One region of the Rossellomorea sp. YZS02 genome, then DNA from elsewhere that is predicted to be linked to it. Evidence: riboswitches for the same ligand, from Rfam matches in the RefSeq annotation. Region 1 holds a riboswitch; each other region holds the start of a gene.
The links. A riboswitch is a leader RNA that binds a small molecule or an ion and turns the genes downstream of it on or off. The one in region 1 is predicted to bind S-adenosylmethionine.
Positions count from the first base shown of each region.

Region 2: it holds a riboswitch for S-adenosylmethionine, as region 1 does, so the genes downstream of both, metK (methionine adenosyltransferase) here and SLH55_RS09240 (methionine biosynthesis PLP-dependent protein) in region 1, are expected to answer to the same signal.
Region 3: it holds a riboswitch for S-adenosylmethionine, as region 1 does, so the genes downstream of both, SLH55_RS12920 (YezD family protein) here and SLH55_RS09240 (methionine biosynthesis PLP-dependent protein) in region 1, are expected to answer to the same signal.

Region 1 is NZ_JAXBLY010000007.1:157,197-163,275, reverse strand. Features, by position in the region: gene SLH55_RS09245 (tryptophan--tRNA ligase) at 1-905, shown strand, start outside; SAM riboswitch class I at 1,072-1,181, shown strand; gene SLH55_RS09240 (methionine biosynthesis PLP-dependent protein) at 1,272-2,396, shown strand; gene metC (cystathionine beta-lyase) at 2,389-3,573, shown strand; gene SLH55_RS09230 (bifunctional homocysteine S-methyltransferase/methylenetetrahydrofolate reductase) at 3,591-5,441, shown strand; gene metH (methionine synthase) at 5,422-6,079, shown strand, end outside.
Region 2 is NZ_JAXBLY010000019.1:66,849-72,927, forward strand. Features, by position in the region: gene SLH55_RS17660 (gamma carbonic anhydrase family protein) at 1-142, shown strand, start outside; gene metK (methionine adenosyltransferase) at 374-1,576, opposite strand; SAM riboswitch class I at 1,788-1,934, opposite strand; gene pckA (phosphoenolpyruvate carboxykinase (ATP)) at 2,257-3,846, shown strand; gene SLH55_RS17675 (lmo0937 family membrane protein) at 3,905-4,054, opposite strand; gene SLH55_RS17680 (GNAT family N-acetyltransferase) at 4,222-5,010, shown strand; gene SLH55_RS17685 (biotin transporter BioY) at 5,053-5,613, opposite strand; gene metE (5-methyltetrahydropteroyltriglutamate--homocysteine S-methyltransferase) at 5,946-6,079, opposite strand, start outside.
Region 3 is NZ_JAXBLY010000012.1:49,617-55,695, reverse strand. Features, by position in the region: gene SLH55_RS12945 (NADPH:quinone oxidoreductase family protein) at 1-943, shown strand, start outside; gene SLH55_RS12940 (acyl-CoA dehydrogenase family protein) at 969-2,144, shown strand; gene fabG (3-oxoacyl-ACP reductase FabG) at 2,166-2,924, shown strand; gene SLH55_RS12930 (MaoC family dehydratase N-terminal domain-containing protein) at 2,948-3,397, shown strand; gene SLH55_RS12925 (MaoC/PaaZ C-terminal domain-containing protein) at 3,394-3,798, shown strand; SAM riboswitch class I at 3,994-4,099, shown strand; gene SLH55_RS12920 (YezD family protein) at 4,185-4,340, shown strand; gene SLH55_RS12915 (phosphoadenylyl-sulfate reductase) at 4,444-5,142, shown strand; gene SLH55_RS12910 (anion permease) at 5,200-6,079, shown strand, end outside.

The DNA.
Region 1 (6,079 bases):
AAAATGATTTTTACAACACAGCCTATTTTGTAGCGGATTACCATGGTCTTACGAAAATTCATAATCAGGCTGAAATGAAAGAACTGACTTATGGAGTTGCGGCAGCTTGGTTAGCATTAGGACTCGATCCAGACCGGGCAATCTTTTATCGTCAGTCTGATATACCTGAGATTTTTGAATTAAGCTGGATTCTAGCATGCTTTGCACCTAAAGGATTATTGAATCGAGCACATGCATATAAATCAATTGCTGAAGAAAATCATAAGATGGGCAGGGAAGCGGATGCCGGGGTCAATATGGGTGTATTCACTTATCCCATACTAATGGCGGCAGATATCCTGTTATTCCAAACGGAGATCGTCCCTGTAGGAAAGGATCAAATTCAGCATGTTGAAATCGCAAGGGACCTTGCAGAAAATTTTAACAAGCAATATGGAGAAACCTTTGTACTTCCCGATTACATTATAGAGGAAGAAACGGCTGTACTGCCAGGACTGGATGGAAGAAAAATGAGTAAAAGTTATAACAATACGATTCCCTTATTCGAAGAGCCAAAAAAGCTTCAAAAATTAATCAACAAAATTAAAACAGATTCTTCTCCTCCTGAAGAACCTAAAAATCCAGAATCGTCCATCATATTTTCTTTATACAGAGAATTTGCAACACCCGAACAAGTAGAAGAAATGAGAAAAAGGTATCAAAGAGGAATAGGCTGGGGGCAAGCGAAGAAAGAACTTTTTGAAGTCATGAATTCATTTATTGAAGAACCGCGAGCACAGTATGAGGCACTAATGGCCAGCCCTGAAAAATTGGATGCCATTCTACAAGAAGGTGCTGTCAAGGCAAGAAAAAAGGCGATTCCCTTTATGACAGAGATAAAAACAAAGATAGGGATCTTTCATTGAGATTCACGCCTAAACGCATTTGTTGTTTGGTTATTCAGTCTGAAGAAAACGCCTTCGGATGAATAGGTACATTTGTATTATTTTCGGATAATTCATAATTATCATTGACTTTCGTGCTTCTTTGTTATAAGTTATGGGAAAGTTATTTTTCACAAAATCATATAGTTTCTTATCAAGAGAGGTAGAGGGACTGGCCCGAAGACACCTCAGCAACCAGCCGTGAGTTTAGGTATGGTGCTAATTCCAGCAAGTTGATGTCAACTTGGACGATAAGAGGGAGAACGAATGTACAAAACCTTCTTATTTTCAGTAAGAAGGTTTTTTGTTTTTTCCCTTTTCGTATTCAAGATAGAAAAGGAGAGAAGAATGTTGAAAAATCATATTGATACAATGCTTGTCCAGGCAGGAAATCGGAAAGATCCTGCAACGGGTGCTGTGAGCCTGCCCATTCATTTGTCGACTGCCTATGAACATAAAGGGATTGGACAATCGACAGGTTATGATTACACAAGAACTGGAAATCCAACACGTGCTACTTTAGAGGATACCCTTGCGCGCTTGGAGGAGGGGCATAAGGCATTTGCCTTTAGTTCGGGTATGGCAGCGATTCAGGCCATTCTTAGCTTATTTAATAGTGGGGATGAATTGATTGTTTCAAAAGACTTATACGGCGGAAGCTATCGTTTATTCATACAGTATGAAAGACAATACAGTATCAAATTTCATTTCGTCGATACAAGTGATCCTGTCTCCATTGAAGAACAAATCACTAACAGAACCAAGGCCATTTTTCTCGAAACACCGACCAATCCATTAATGAATGAAGCAAGTATTTCTGAGGTTTCCCGACTTGCTAAACGTAACGGTTTGATATTAATTGTTGATAATACCTTCTATACACCGATCCTGCAGAAGCCACTTAGTGAAGGAGCAGACATTGTAATCCACAGTGCGACAAAATACTTAGGGGGGCATAATGACGTTTTGGCAGGTGTTGTGATTGTAAAGACAGAGGAACTGGGGGAAAAAATCTACACCGTTCAAAATTCTATCGGTGCAGTTCTATCACCATTCGATTGTTGGCTCTTATTAAGAGGAATGAAAACACTTAGTCTCAGAATGGCTCAACACGAAAAAAATGCTAAAGAAGTCACACAGTTTCTTGATTCGCATGAATATGTAACAGACGTTTTGTATCCGGGTAAAGGAGGCATGCTTTCCTTTCGTATAGCAAAGGAAGAATGGGTTGCTCCCTTTCTTCAAAAACTAAACATTATTACGTTTGCCGAAAGTTTAGGGGGGGTTGAAAGCTTTATCACTTATCCCGCCACTCAAACACATGCAGACATTCCTGAAGAAGAGCGAAACAGGTTAGGTATCTGCAACAGACTTCTACGGTTCTCTGTAGGAATTGAATATATTGATGACCTGATTGAAGATCTGGAGAATGTTTTTCAACAATTGGAAAAAGAGGTGCTTACGTATGAGTAAAAAACCATTTTCACTTCAGACGTCACTCATTCATTCTCACGGATTTGATAAAGAAACAGGAGCGGTCTCTACGCCAATCCATCATGCAACAACTTTTCATCAACAGGATTTCGATCAGTACGGAACCTATGACTACAGCCGATCGGGAAATCCAACGAGGGAAACCGTCGAGGAAACGATAGCTGAGCTCGAAGGAGGGATAAGGGGCTTTGCCTTTTCATCGGGAATGGCGGCAATCTCCACAAGCTTTTTATTATTGTCGAGCGGGGATCATGTTCTCGTATCAGAAGAAGTGTACGGTGGGACCTACAGGATGATCACGGAAGTCCTCACTAAGTTTGATATTGAATACTCCTTTGTGAACATGAAGGACCTGCATGAAGTGGCTTGTTCAATAAAACACAATACAAAAGTGATCTATATGGAGACACCATCGAATCCACTCCTGAACATCACGGATATTGAGGGAGTCGTGAAGCTTGCCAAGGCAAATGGATGTTTAACGTTTCTTGATAATACATTCATGACTCCACTGCTTCAAAGACCGATCAGTCTGGGTGTAGATGTTGTCCTCCACAGTGCCACGAAGTTTCTTGCCGGGCATAGTGATGTCTTAGCGGGGCTTGCGGTAACGGGTGATGAAGAGATTGCCTCGAAGCTTGCTTTCCTTCAGAATTCGTTCGGAGCGGTACTCGGGGTACAAGATTGCTGGCTTCTCTTGAGGGGACTCAAAACTCTGCATGTAAGATTGAAGGAATCTTCAGAATCCGCATATAAGATTGCTACCTTCCTGGAAAACAGAAAGGAAGTAGAAGAAGTGTACTACCCTGGCTTGAGCTATCATCCCGGTCGTGAAATACAAGTTCGACAAGCTGAGGGTCCTGGGGCGGTTCTTTCCTTCCGATTAAAAGGGGAAGATGAAGTAAAGCAACTCATACAAAATATAAATATTCCCGTATTTGCCGTCAGTCTGGGAGCAGTAGAGTCCATTTTATCCTATCCATCAAGAATGTCACATGCTTCCATGCCCAAAGAGGAACGAGAGCGGAGAGGGATTACTGATGGTTTATTACGATTGTCAGTAGGACTTGAAAACGTGGATGAATTAATTTCCGATCTTAAAAAGGGTTTGGATAGTATACAAGAAATCAATCGAGACAACGTAATAAATTTATAGTAAAAGGAGGGGATGTCATGAAGCCGTTGCTGGAAGCACTGAAAGAGAGAATCTTACTTGCAGATGGTGCGATTGGAACGTTGTTGTATTCATATGGAGTGGACAGATGCTTTGAAGAGCTGAATCTTTCTCACCCAAATGAAGTGTTGAAAGTCCATAAAGAGTATATTGATGCAGGAGCAGATATCATACAGACCAATACGTATGGAGCCAATTATCAAAAGCTTTCCAGATACGGATTGGAGGAATCGGTTAAAGAAATTAATACAGCTGCAGTGCGTCTGGCAAGAAAAGCTGCGGGAGAGAACACCTATATTCTGGGCACGATCGGGGGAATCAGGGGCATTAAACAAAATGTGTCCCTCGAAGAAATCAAAAGAAGCTTTCGTGAACAGCTATACTGTTTATTATTAGAGGGTGTAGATGGCATACTGCTTGAAACCTTTTATGATTTTGAAGAATTAACCACTGTATTAAACATTACTAAACGTGAAGCAGACATTCCTGTTATTGCTCAAGTTTCCCTTCATGAAACCGGAGTTCTTCAAAATGGAATGGAAATAAAAGACGCCCTTCTACAATTAGAATTACTGGGAGCCGATGTTGTCGGCATCAATTGCCGCATGGGGCCATTTCATATGGTGAATTCCCTGGAGGGGGTACCACTACCAAAAAGGGCGTTTCTATCCGTCTATCCGAATGCCAGTCTGCCGAACTATGAAGAAGGTCGATTCTATTACTCTGCTGAACCTGATTACTTTGGTGATATAAGCAACGAATTGAGACTGCAAGGTGCAAGAATCATTGGTGGCTGCTGCGGAACCACACCTGATCACATTCGTTCTGTAGCTGCAAGGTTAAAAAGCCGGGAGCCCGTGAAAGAAAAAAAGGTTAAAAAGAAAAAAGTTGTTCAGTTATCGTCACCTTCTATCAAGGCAAACTTGCTGCATGAGCAGGTAAGAGAAAATAAAACGATCATTGTTGAACTAGATCCACCTAAACACCTTGACACGAAGCTATTCTTCCAAGGTGCTGAGGCATTAAAGGAAGCTGGAATTGATGCACTAACGCTTGCTGACAATCCGTTAGCGTCGCCTCGAATAAGTAATGATGCCATTGGAAGCCTGGTCAAATCCAAGTTTGACCTTACACCTTTGGTCCACATCACTTGCCGGGATCGAAACCTGATTGGACTTCAGTCCCATTTAATGGGCTTACACACGTTAGAGATACACAATATATTAGCGATAACGGGTGACCCTGCCAAGATTGGAGATTTTCCAGGGGCAGCATCCGTTTATGATTTATCTTCCCTCGAACTCATTGAATTGATTAAACAGAACAATGAGGGTATATCCTTTTCCGGTAAATCACTCCGGGAACGAACTCAATTTTCAGTAGGTGCAGCTTTTAATCCGAATTTCCGTCATTTAGACGCTTCTGTAAAAAGACTTGAAAAGAAAAAGAAAGCAGGTGCTGACTATTTTATTTCTCAACCGATCTTTGGGAAAGAGCAGCTGTTTCAAGTACATGTGGCTACAAAGCATTTAGATGTTCCCATTTTTATAGGGATCATGCCGCTGATCAGCTCAAGAAATGCAGAGTTTCTCCATCATGAAGTACCTGGGATAAACGTTCCAGAAGAAACAAGACAAAGAATGAAGGAAGCAGGAAGTGATCCTGTCGCTGCAAGAACAGTTGGAATGGAGATAGCAAAAGACTTACTTGATACAGCAATAGAACTTTTTAATGGGATTTATCTTATCACGCCTTTTGTCAGGTACGATATGAGCATTGAACTGATTCATCATATACAAGAGAAAACCAACACAGAAAGAGAGGTTCCCTATGGCCATCACTTTGTTTGAAGAACAGCTTAGGAAAAAAATACTTGTACTCGATGGAGCAATGGGAACGATGCTTCAACAAGCGAATTTATCCCCGGAGGATTTTGGTGGAGAAGAGCTTGAGGGCTGTAATGAAAATCTGGTATTGACAGCGCCGGAGGTCATTTATCAGATTCATCTGGAATATTTGAAAGCCGGAGCTGATGTGATTGAAACAAACACCTTTGGTGCTACCCCCATTGTACTGGACGAATATGAGATAGGCTCAAAAGCATATGAAATTAATAAAAAAGCAGCTGAAATCGCCAAAAGAGCTGTAGAAGATGTCTCAACCTCCGAGTGGCCCAGGTTTGTTGCAGGATCTCTAGGTCCCACTACCAAAACCTTATCCGTAACAGGAGGAATAAGCTTTGATGCGTTAGTAGAAAACTATCGTGTTCAAGCAGAAGGTCTTCTCGATGGAGGCGTTGATGTACTACTTCTCGAAACGAGTCAGGATGCTTTAAATGTAAAAGCGGCAAACCTCGGCATTCGAACTGCCTTTGACTCCAAAGGGAAAGAGATTCCCATATTGTTATCCGGAACCATTGAGCCGATGGGCACTACACTCGCGGGGCAGACAATCGAAGCATTTTATTTATCTCTTGAACATTTAAACC
Region 2 (6,079 bases), on a different contig from region 1:
CATACCGCCTAATACCCTTGCTTTCGGACGGCCGGCAAAAGTCGTGAGGGAACTGAACGAACATGATATTAGTGAAATGAAGCGCATTTCAAGGGAATACGCAGAAAAAGGTCAGTATTATAAAAATATCAAACCGTTTTAACTACCTATACTTGGGATACCCCATCCATCCTTAGATTACTCATGGAATATTTTCTTGTAAAGAGGAACGGGCATGAAGTTCCCTTCCATTTCACGAAGTTATCTGCCATATATAAATTTTCATCTGTCAAAATGACGATATACCTGCTATAGGAGTAAACCGACAATACAAGCCTTTTCATCACCAAAAAAAGACCAACACCTCTTGAGTGTTGGTCTTTTTTATCTTTCCTTATTCGCCTAAAGCTTCTGCTTTCAAAGCTTCTGCTTTGTTCGTGCGTTCCCAAGGAAGATCAAGATCGTTACGGCCGAAGTGTCCGTAAGCAGCTGTCTGCTTGTAGATCGGACGACGAAGGTCTAACATTTTGATGATTCCAGCCGGGCGCAGATCAAAGTTATTACGAACCACGTCAATTAGAACGTCTTCTGATACTTTACCTGTTCCGAATGTATCAACGGAGATGGACACCGGTTGTGCAACCCCGATTGCATACGCCAATTGAACTTCACATTTTTCAGCAAGTCCTGCTGCTACTATGTTTTTCGCTACATAACGCGCTGCGTAAGCCGCTGAACGGTCCACTTTCGTTGCATCCTTACCAGAGAATGCACCTCCACCGTGACGCGCGTATCCGCCATATGTGTCAACGATGATTTTACGTCCTGTTAATCCTGCATCACCTTGTGGTCCACCGATTACGAAGCGGCCAGTCGGGTTGATGAAGTATTTCGTTTCTTCATCGATCAGTTCTTTCGGTACAACTGGGTCAATGACATATTCTTTCAGGTTGCGCTGAATTTGCTCAAGCGTCACTTCAGGATGATGCTGAGTAGAGATAACGATTGTGTCGATGCGAACCGGCTTGTCGTTTTCATCGTATTCAACGGTTACTTGCGTTTTTCCATCCGGACGAAGGTAAGGAAGAATTTCTTCTTTACGAACCTCTGTCAGACGACGAGAGATTTTGTGTGCAAGAGAAATCGGAAGAGGCATAAGCTCTTTCGTTTCATTACAAGCAAATCCGAACATTAACCCCTGGTCCCCGGCACCGATGGCATCGATTTCTTCATCGGACATTTGACCTTCGCGAGCTTCAAGTGCCTGGTCCACACCTTGAGCGATATCGGCAGACTGCTCATCGATGGAAGTCAGAACAGCACATGTTTCAGCATCAAAGCCGTATTTCGCGCGAGTATAACCGATTTCACGGATCGTTTCACGAACGATTTTCGGAATATCGACATACGTATTTGTAGTGATTTCACCTGCAACCAGCACAAGACCCGTTGTAACAGATGTTTCACACGCTACACGTGCATTCGGATCATTGGTAAGAATTGCATCAAGAATTGAATCAGAGATTTGGTCACAAATTTTATCTGGATGTCCTTCGGTTACGGACTCAGATGTAAACAGACGACGTTTAGTTGACATCAAGGTTCCTCCTTAAGCATATTTGTCAGAAACAGTTCCGACAAAAAGTAAACAGATACGGTACTCATTTCCCTAAGTAGTATGAAGTAAACATGATTCTTTTATCAAACAATCATGATTTATGTGCATGTGGTCCACTATAAACAGAAAAAACCCTTCCTCGGGGAAAAGCTTCAGAGGAAAGGTTTCAGATCATAGCCGCGCCTTTTCTCTCTTATCGTTCAAGGTTTTAGAGACCTTGCCTCAGTTTAGCACCTTCGCTTAATCGGATCGATTCATAAAGAAGAAGATCCTTACACTATTTAGCAGGTTGCTGGGTTTCATAGGGTCTGCTCCCTCCACCAGCTCAGGATAAGAGTATCCGTTCAAGGAACAATGATAACGTTTAGGACAAAGGGTGTCAACTTTTTTTCGAATGACAGGTTTAACCAGCTTTAGAGCATGCCACTGGAAGTCACAGTCTGTCTAAAATAGCCTAATTCATCCATGAGGCTAAACATTCTTTTCACATTTTCATATATATAAGAAGAAACAAGCTATATCAGGGAGAAAAATGTGACAAAATGAAGACACATTATAAAATTAAATAAATAGTATAGACTAATAGCTTGATTGTGTTATACTATTTTTGTAAAGTAAACGATTCCATTTAAATAAATTTATATAAAGGAAGGGTTCTAATGAATTCAGTGAGCATGTCTAATGAATTAACGGAATTACTTAACGGTCAAAACATCCAGGAACAATTATCTGTTTCTCAACTAGTCGAAAAGGTCCTTCAACGAAATGAAGGAGTTTTAACTTCATCAGGTGCAATCAGAGCAGAAACTGGTAAATACACAGGACGCTCTCCTAAGGATAAATTTATTGTAGAAGAACCAACGACGAAAGATAAAATCGAATGGGGTTCTGTCAATCAGCCGATCTCTTCGGAATCATTCGATAAATTATATACGAAAGTCATCGAATACTTAAAAGAAAAAGAAGAAGTATTTTCATTTAAAGGGTTCGCAGGCGCCGACCCGAAACATAGACTGCCGATCCAGGTAATCAATGAATTTGCGTGGCATAATCTTTTTGCCCACCAATTATTCATCCGCCCGGAAACAGATGAGTTAAAAGATCATCAATCAGAGTTCACCGTCATTTCAGCGCCGAACTTCAAAGCTGATCCGGAAGTGGATGGCACTCACTCTGAAACGTTTATCATCGTTTCATTTGAAAAAAGAATCGTATTGATCGGCGGAACGGAATATGCCGGTGAAATGAAGAAGTCGATCTTCTCCGTGATGAACTATGTACTTCCTGAATCCGATATCCTGTCCATGCACTGTTCTTCAAACGTTGGACGCGAAGGCGATGTCGCATTGTTCTTCGGATTATCCGGTACTGGTAAAACGACTTTATCCGCAGATCCTAACCGCCGTTTGATCGGTGATGATGAGCACGGATGGTCCCCGAACGGTGTATTCAATATCGAAGGCGGCTGCTATGCGAAATGTATCGGGTTAACGCGTGAGAAGGAGCCACAGATTTTTGATGCAATCCGTTTCGGTTCAGTACTTGAAAATGTCGTTCTTGATGACATGTCCCGCCTCCCGGATTATGATGATAACACTTTAACAGAAAACACGCGTGCTGCCTACCCCCTTCAAGCGATGGAAAACATCGTGGAGCCAAGTATAGCAGGACACCCAAATACGATTGTATTCCTGACAGCTGATGCATTCGGCGTATTACCTCCGATCAGCAAGCTGACAAAAGAACAGGCAATGTACCATTTCTTAAGCGGATATACATCAAAGCTTGCAGGTACTGAGCGCGGAATCACGTCACCGCAAGCTACATTCTCAACTTGCTTTGGATCTCCATTCCTTCCGCTTCCTGCCACTCGTTATGCAGAAATGCTTGGTAAGAAGATCGATGAGCACAATGCACAGGTATTCTTAGTGAACACTGGTTGGACCGGTGGAGAATACGGTGTCGGAAACCGCATGAAGCTTTCTTACACCCGTGCCATGATTCAAGCCGCTCTTGAAGGCGAACTGACGAATGTTGAAACGGCGACAGATGAAATCTTCGGTCTGAACATCCCGGTCCACGTTCCTGGTGTTCCAGACGAAGTCCTTCAGCCTAAGAAGACCTGGTCCAATGAATCCGCTTATGAAGCGAAGGCAAAAGAACTTGCTCACAAGTTCAACGAGAACTTCAAGAAATTCTCAAACGTCCCTTCTGACATCGAACAAAAAGGCGGCCCGTCCGTTAAATAAATCATCCTGACATACAAAGGTCCGTCCCTCACATTTGAGGGACGGACCTTTGTTATCGTTATAGCCCTTTTTTCCGGCCGGTGATTCTGTTGAATAAGAATACAACAACGGCGATGATCAGTAGAACATGGATGACGGCTCCACCGATTTTAAAGATCAATCCTAGTAACCAAAGAACTAATAAAATTCCGATGATGGTCCAAAGCATTTGTGCTCCTCCTTAAAACTGTTCTTGCTCATAAGTTTCCCTAATACTCGGATTTTAAAACCATTACCAATTCCCCATTCTTTTTCTGATTTCACCTAAAAATAAAACTTTACTAAATATTACTAATTTTGGTATGATTATGATTAAATTTTACAGGGGGAATCAAGATGATCAGACAGCTTACAGAAAAAGATCACGATAGTTGCCAGCAGCTTATTCAACAACAACCTGCTGAGAATTTATTCATCATCGGGGACATTGAAGCCTTCGGATATGAGCAGGATTTCCAGAGAATCTGGGGCGATTTCGATGATGAAGGAAACTTAAGGGGGATCCTCCTTAAGTACCGGGAAAACTTCATTCCGTTTTCCATGGGGGAATTCGATGCGGAAGGGTTCGCCGCTATTATCAACGGGACGGAAGACTACAGCATCGTTTCAGGTTTGAAACGAATTGTCACTGAAGTTGAACCCTACTTATCAAGGAAGATCGATTCGAAGAGACATATGTATTATGCCAAATGCGACAGTACCTCGGCCATGGATGACCACGATCTGCCCCATGTGAAAGAGGCCAATTTCGATGATTTACCGAAGCTTGTAGAGCTGTTGAACGCTATCCCTGAGTTCAGCGGAGGAAGTTTTACAGTGGAGAAAAGAAAGCACGGGATGGAAAAAGGGGTTGCCCGCAGCTACTTCGTGGAACAGGATGGACAGTTTGTTTCTTCCGCGTCCACTACGGCGGAAAATAGCATGTCCGCCATGATCGTCGCTGTATGCACCCACCCCCAGTATAAGAAAAAGGGATATGCCACAGAGTGCATGACGAAGCTTTGCCGTGACGTTCTAAACGAAGGAAAAGAGCTTTGCCTTTTCTATGATAATCCTGAAGCAGGAAAGATATATAAACGGATTGGATTTAAGGATATTGGTTACTGGTCAATGTATAAATTCTAAATAAAAAAAAGTGGATTCCTAAAAATAGGAGTCCACTTTTACTTATGCGGCCACTTTCCGACTCTGGATCAATTTTGCCTGAACCAAACGCTTTCTTACCGTAATACCTATCCAGCTTGCCAGGAACGCTTTGATCAGACCGACTACGATAAACGGATAAACTCCCGCTGCCATCGCCTGATTCCAGCCCAGGTCCGCTACAAATTTCAGTTGAATGGTCCCCAGGATCAATGTAATGATCATCCCAACCGTATTGGCGATCATCGCCATCGGAATGGTGAACTTCGTTTTTTCAAGAATATAACCTGTAAAGAAAGCCGCTACGATAAAGCCAAAAATATAGCCGCCGGTCGGACCGACAAGCACTTGCGCACCCCCGCTGAACCCTGCGAACACGGGTACCCCGACAGCACCTAGTGCCGCATAACAAATCAGCGACAATGCCCCATATCTGCTTCCAAGGATCGTAGCCGTGATTCCGACTGCCAGTGTTTGCCCGCTGATGGGAACGAGTGGCAATGGTATTTCAATCTGTGCGAAGATCCCCGTCATCGCTGCAAAGATCGCACAGTGGATGATCATCCTCAGTTTTTCTCCATTCATGTGTGAATCCCCCTTGTGTATGTAAACTCTATATAAGTATAAGTTAACACATATCACGTGTATTGGGGAAGAAAATTTTCATCTGTTGAGTAGACCCAAGGTTCTCTATTACTGGGGAGCATATATATTACATACCTTCTCACTTGCCATAAGCTTCACCTCAGATTTTAAAGATATTCTCCCCTTCTCCAACTCATCTTCTCTCTTATCACTGATCATATATAGGCAAGTATGCTGAGGGTATCGCTCATTGTATACCTGTATAATTCTCCCGATGGCTACGTAGGACATTTGTTGCTCCTTTCATGATGTTCATTCTATGACGCATGTTCTTACTCATTCTTCACGAGAAGTTCTGAACGGACATGCTTCGCTGATTCCACCATCACTTTTAGGGATGAAATGGTTTCAGCAATTCCCCTGGTTTTCAAACCACAATCAGGATTAATCCAAAACTGTGTAGGAT
Region 3 (6,079 bases), on a different contig from region 1:
TCCCGATGTATTGGAGAATGTGGATATTGCCATGCCTTCACCTGGGGGGAGAAAGGTATTGATCAAAGTGCATGCCTCTGCTGTCAATTATGCAGATACGGCCCGGAGAGAAGGTCAATATGTGGTAAAGACCCCCCTTCCTTACATTCCTGGTGCAGAAGTATCCGGCATCGTAACCGAAGTCGGGGAAGACGTGACAAGGGTAAAAAAAGGAGATCGTGTCGTAGCGATGATGGAATCAGGAGGATATGCTGAATATGCCATGACAGATGAACGATCCATTATCCCACTTCCATATGGCTTGGATTTTAAAGAAGCGGCCGCAATACCAGTACAGGGATTGAGTGCGTACCATATTTTGAAAACACTTGGTAGACTCGAGCAGGGTGAGACTGTTCTCGTACATGCCGCAGCAGGTGGTGTCGGGCTCCTTGCCGTTCAACTCGCAAAGCGATTCGGTGCAGGTAAGGTAATCGCCACTGCCAGCACAGAAGAAAAACTCCACCTTGCGGAAGAAATGGGTGCAGATGTACTAGTCAACTACACAGAAGATGAATGGGAGAAAAATGTGTTGGAGGCGACAAGTGGAAATGGTGTGGATCTTGCATTGGAGATGGCAGGTGGTGACGTCTTCTACAAAACATTAAAATGTCTTGCCGATTTCGGAAGACTCATCATTTACGGTGTCGCCAGCGGCGAGCAAAGCAGATTTTATCCATCCTCACTAATGGCCCGGAATCAGTCGGTGACCGGATTTTTTCTTCCTCCTTTGATGAGGGATTCCGAATTGACCCAGAAAACGTTGCACGAGATCTTTCATTATGTGGCAAGCGGTGATTTGAAGGTCACAGTCGGACACGTATTTCCATTGGAAGAAGCGGCTAAGGTTCATTCCCTCATGCAAGGAAGACAAACAGTCGGAAAAGTGATCCTGCAGCCATGATTTTAAAATAATAGGGGGAAGAATGATGAACTTACGCTTATCAGACGAACAAAGAATGATCCAGAAGACCATCCGTCGATTTGTAGAGAAGGAATTGATTCCTTTAGAAAATGAAGTGCTCCGAAATGAAAGGGAAGGAAAGCCCAGCCTCTCGCCGGAAAAAAAGTATGAGCTGCAAATGAAGGCTAAAGATGCCGGCTTCTGGGGCATCAACACTCCCGAGGAATACGGAGGGGCGGATCTCGGTCACATGATGATGGCCATCGTCTATATGGAAATCTCCAAGACCTTTGTTCCATTCTCCTTCGGCGGTTATGCCGATAACATACTTTATTACGCCAACGAAGAACAGAAGAAAAACTACTTGATCCCAACCATTAATGGAGAAAAGAAATCGTGTTTTGCCATGACGGAACCCGGAGCGGGATCTGATACCCGTAATATCCGTACCACAGCAGTGAAAGAAGGAAACGAATGGATATTAAATGGGGAGAAAACGTTCATTACGGGTGGAAACGAAGCAGATTTTGTCATGGTCATGGCCGTCACGGATAAAGAAAAACACCAGCTTACGGGGAGAGACGGGGTCACCTGCTTCATTGCCGATAGAAGTATGGGCTGGAAGTCCGAATATATCCATACGATGGGTGAATGGGGACCGGCGAGCCTTATTTTTGAAGATGTAAGGGTTCCTGAGGAGAACATCCTTGGTGAAATCGATAGAGGTTATGATCTGGGCTTGGAATGGATCGGCTTTGCCCGCTGGATTGTAGGTGCCCAGGCGGTTGGAGCAGCAGAACGCCTTCTTCAAATGGCCATCGACTATTCGAAAGAAAGAGAAACATTTGGTAAACCTATCGCGGACCGGCAGGCAATTCAATGGCAGATTGCGGATTCTGCGGTAGAAATTGAAGCGGCCCGCTGGCTTGTGTTAAATGCAGCCTACACGCTCGATCAGGGTGAGGACAATCGCCATGTGGCATCGATGGCAAAGCTTTATGGATCAAATATGGGAAATCGAGTGGTCGACCGTGTCTTGCAAATTCACGGGGGGATGGGCTATACAAGAGAGCTTCCCATCGAGCGCTGGTATCGTGAGGCAAGGTTATGGCGCATTTATGATGGAACTGATGAAATCCAAAAACTGATCATCTCAAGAAATTTATTAAAAGGGCATGTGAAACTGGGGCAATTTATATAATTTTACAAGGAGGCAAAAGGAATGGGCGAACGATTCAGAGGAAAAGTGGCACTGGTGACGGGTGGAAGCAGAGGGATCGGTAAATCGATTGCGGGACTACTGGCTGAAGAAGGAGCGAAGGTGGCCATTATCGACGTGAATGAAGAGGCGTTGAATGATGCGGGAGAAGAATTTAAGCAGTATGAATTGTATACAAAAATGGCCAATGTCGTGGAATCACAGGAAGTGGAAAATGCGATGAAGGAAGTGTATGAATCCTTTGGCTCCCTTGACATTGTTGTCAATAATGCAGGTGTCATCAGGGATAATCTGCTATTTAAAATGACCGAGAATGATTGGCAAACCGTCATGGATGTGCATTTGAAGGGGTCATTTAATGTAGCGAAGGCAGCGCAGACATACATGGTGAAGCAAAGGTATGGGCGCATCATCAATATCTCTTCGACCTCTGCTCTCGGGAACAGGGGACAGGCAAACTATGCCACAGCAAAAGCGGGTCTTCAAGGGCTTACGAAAACCCTCGCCATTGAGCTCGGACCGTTTGGAATTACGACCAATGCGGTAGCACCCGGTTTCATCGAAACCGAGATGACGAAAGAGACGGCGAAACGAATAGGGATTACATTTGAGCAATTGGTAGAAGCGAGCCTGCAAGGAATCCCCGTTGGAAGAAGCGGGATTCCTGAAGATATTGCCAACGCAGTGGCCTTTTTTGCAGACGAAAAGTCATCTTTTGTCAATGGTCAGATCCTTTATGTAGCAGGTGGACCAAAAAATTAAAAAGGGAGAAAGAGGTGGAAATTATGTTTCAAGCATATATTGGGAAACGTTCGGCTCCAGTCCTAAATATTGTGGAAAAAGGTGCGGTGAAGAAGTTTGCGGAAGCGATAGGAGATCCCCATCCCATTTATGTTGATGAGCATGCCGGGAAACGGTCGAGATATAAAGGGAACATCGCTCCCCCAACTTTTCCGAGAGTATTGGAATATGGCTCCGTTGAAGGTTTTCATTTACCCAATGTGGGATTGATACATGGCGAACAATCCTTTCGATATGAAAGGCCATTGAGGGTAGGAGAAGGCATACGGTGTCATACTGAAATTAAAGACTATTATGAACGAAATGGGACAGGTGGGAAATTGGGCTTTCTTGTCATGGAAGACGTGGGTGAAGATATGCACGGGGAAAGGATTTTCACCTCTCAAGCGATTGTCATTATTACAGAAACAGTCAGAAAGAGGTTGAGTAAATGACAACACCACTATCACTCCATGTAGGAGCTAAACTTCCTCCGGTTGAATTGGATCCAGTATCGAGAATCGATTTAATTAAATATGCAGGGGCTTCCGGGGACTATAATCCCATTCATACGATCGATGACGAAGCCTTGAAGCTTGGCCTGCCAGGAATCATCGCTCATGGCATGTGGACGATGGGGAATGTGTCAAAACTCTTCAGTCCTTTTCATGAAGAAGGATTTATCAAGGATTACTCGGTACGCTTTAAAGGGATGGTCATGTTGGATGATGTGATTACATTGCGGGCAGAAATGCTGGATAGACAGGATAACCTTCTCCATTTTAATGTCACTGCAACCAATCAAGCAGAAAAAACAGTGATTGAAGGTAAAGTTGTCTTTGAGTTGATTTCTTAGTTTGAGAGAAAGAAAGTCACAGAATAATGAAAACAGCACTATCTAAAAATAGTGTTTTAAATCCCAAACAGATCGAATAGACATAAAGAGAATGAGCGTTTCCATAAAATGAGCCAAAAGATATAAATCCGATCAAAAAACTCGGGTTGACTTCTTTGTGGAATGTGATATTATTTAGAATATTAAAATTAATAACTCTTATCCAGAGTGGTGGAGGGATCTGGCCCTGTGAAGCCCAGCAACCTACGTATTGTAAGGTGCTAATTCCAGCAAAATGTTTATCCATTTTGGAAGATAAGGTATCCTTACCTGAACAACTTTCCAAAATGGAAGGTTGTTTTTTTATTTGTGAGTGAACTGGATAAGATGAAAATTGGGGGAATCATGTGGCGAAAGAAAAAAGTCAACAAGCAAATTTTGAAGAAGTAGCAGAGAAGATCCAATCCATGCTTGCGACCATGAATTATGGGTCGATCACCATTGTTGTTCAAGACGGAAAAGTCATTCAATTAGAGAGAAATGAAAAAGTTCGAATTAAATAAGCTGACTAGACAAACTAGAGGCGCATAACAAAGATAAGGGATACCCTTTTATCTTGTTATCGCCTCTTTTTATTTGGATAAGCATCAGGAAAAGGGGTGTATCATGTTAACCTATCAGACTTGGAAACAGCCAACCTTGGATTTCGAAGTGGATCCGGTCTACAAAGGAGCGTTAAATGTCCTGGAATGGACGTTCAGCCACTATGGTGAAAAAGTGGTGTATGCATGTAGTTTCGGAATTGAAGGCATTGTGCTCATTGATCTTATCTCCAAGGTACAGCCGAAGGCAACCATTGTATTCCTCGATACGGGCGTACATTTTAAGGAAACGTATGAAACGATAGAAAAAGTGAAAGAGGCATATCCGGAACTACTCATTAAAATGCAAAAACCTGAGTTGACAATGGAAGAACAGGCAAAAGTATATGGGGATAAATTATGGGAGAAAAATCCGAATAAATGTTGTCAAATTCGAAAGCTTGATCCGTTAAAGGATGCTCTGTCCAAAGGCAATGCCTGGATATCGGGGTTGAGAAGGGAACAATCTCCCACAAGACGACACGTTGAATTCATCAATAAGGATGAAAAATTCCAATCGGTTAAAATTTGCCCTTTAATTCATTGGACCTGGAAGGAGATTTGGCGATACGTCCATAAACATAATCTGACTTATAACTCCCTTCACGATCAAGGGTATCCGAGTATCGGGTGCACTCATTGCACAACACCGGCCTATGATATCAATGATCTCCGCTCCGGAAGATGGAAAGGAAAAGGAAAGACAGAATGCGGCCTTCATTGAAATGGGTGAAAATCTTTGCTTGAAATCACAGCCCTTATCATTAGTTTGTTCTTTGCTATGAACATTGGTGCCAGTGGAGCGGCTGCATCAATGGGAGTCGCATACGGTGCAGGAGCGGTAAAGAACATCAGGACAGCATTATGGATTTGTGCAGCAGGTGTCCTAAGCGGAGCAGTTCTGGGTGGTGGAGAGGTTGTAAAGACGATTAGTTCAGGAATCATCCCGCAGAATTTATTGTCGATCAAGATCGTTCTCATTATTTTATTATCTGCAACGATTTCATTGTTTCTGGCGAATGTGATCGGCATTCCTCTGTCTACAAGTGAAGTAACGGTGGGAGCAGTTGTAGGAGTCGGGGTAGCCTATCAGGTTCTGTATGTAAAATCACTTATTACGATTATGTCTTTCTGGGTTATCGTTCCTGTTATCGCCTTCTTAGTGACCTGGCTTGCAGGATGGGGTTTAGTCCAGCTTGAAAAGCGGGGGTATCATTTTGATAAACAGTGGCTTGCTTATCTGTTGATCATCGCCGGATTCTTTGAAGCTTTCTCAGCAGGGATGAACAATGTTGCCAATGCCGTTGGTCCATTGGTCGGTGCCGGGTTGATAACACCTTCACGTGGAATCTTGATTGGTGGTGCATTTGTTGGTCTAGGGGCTGTTTTGTTGGGAAAGAAAGTAGTCGAAACAAACGGCAAGAAAATTACGCAATACTCTAAAGCAGAAGGAATTCTCATTTCTTCAACAGGAGCCTTCCTCGTCATCTTGAGTTCTCTGTATGGGTTGCCGATCCCTCTGACACAAGTTACGTCCTCTTCCATCATAGGCTTAGGAGTAGCAAAAAACGGCAAGCACATGTTGCAAAAGAAAATCGTCAAAAAAATCGTCAAAATCTGGGTAGTCTCTCCCTTAATCTCACTCAGTATTTCATACTTTT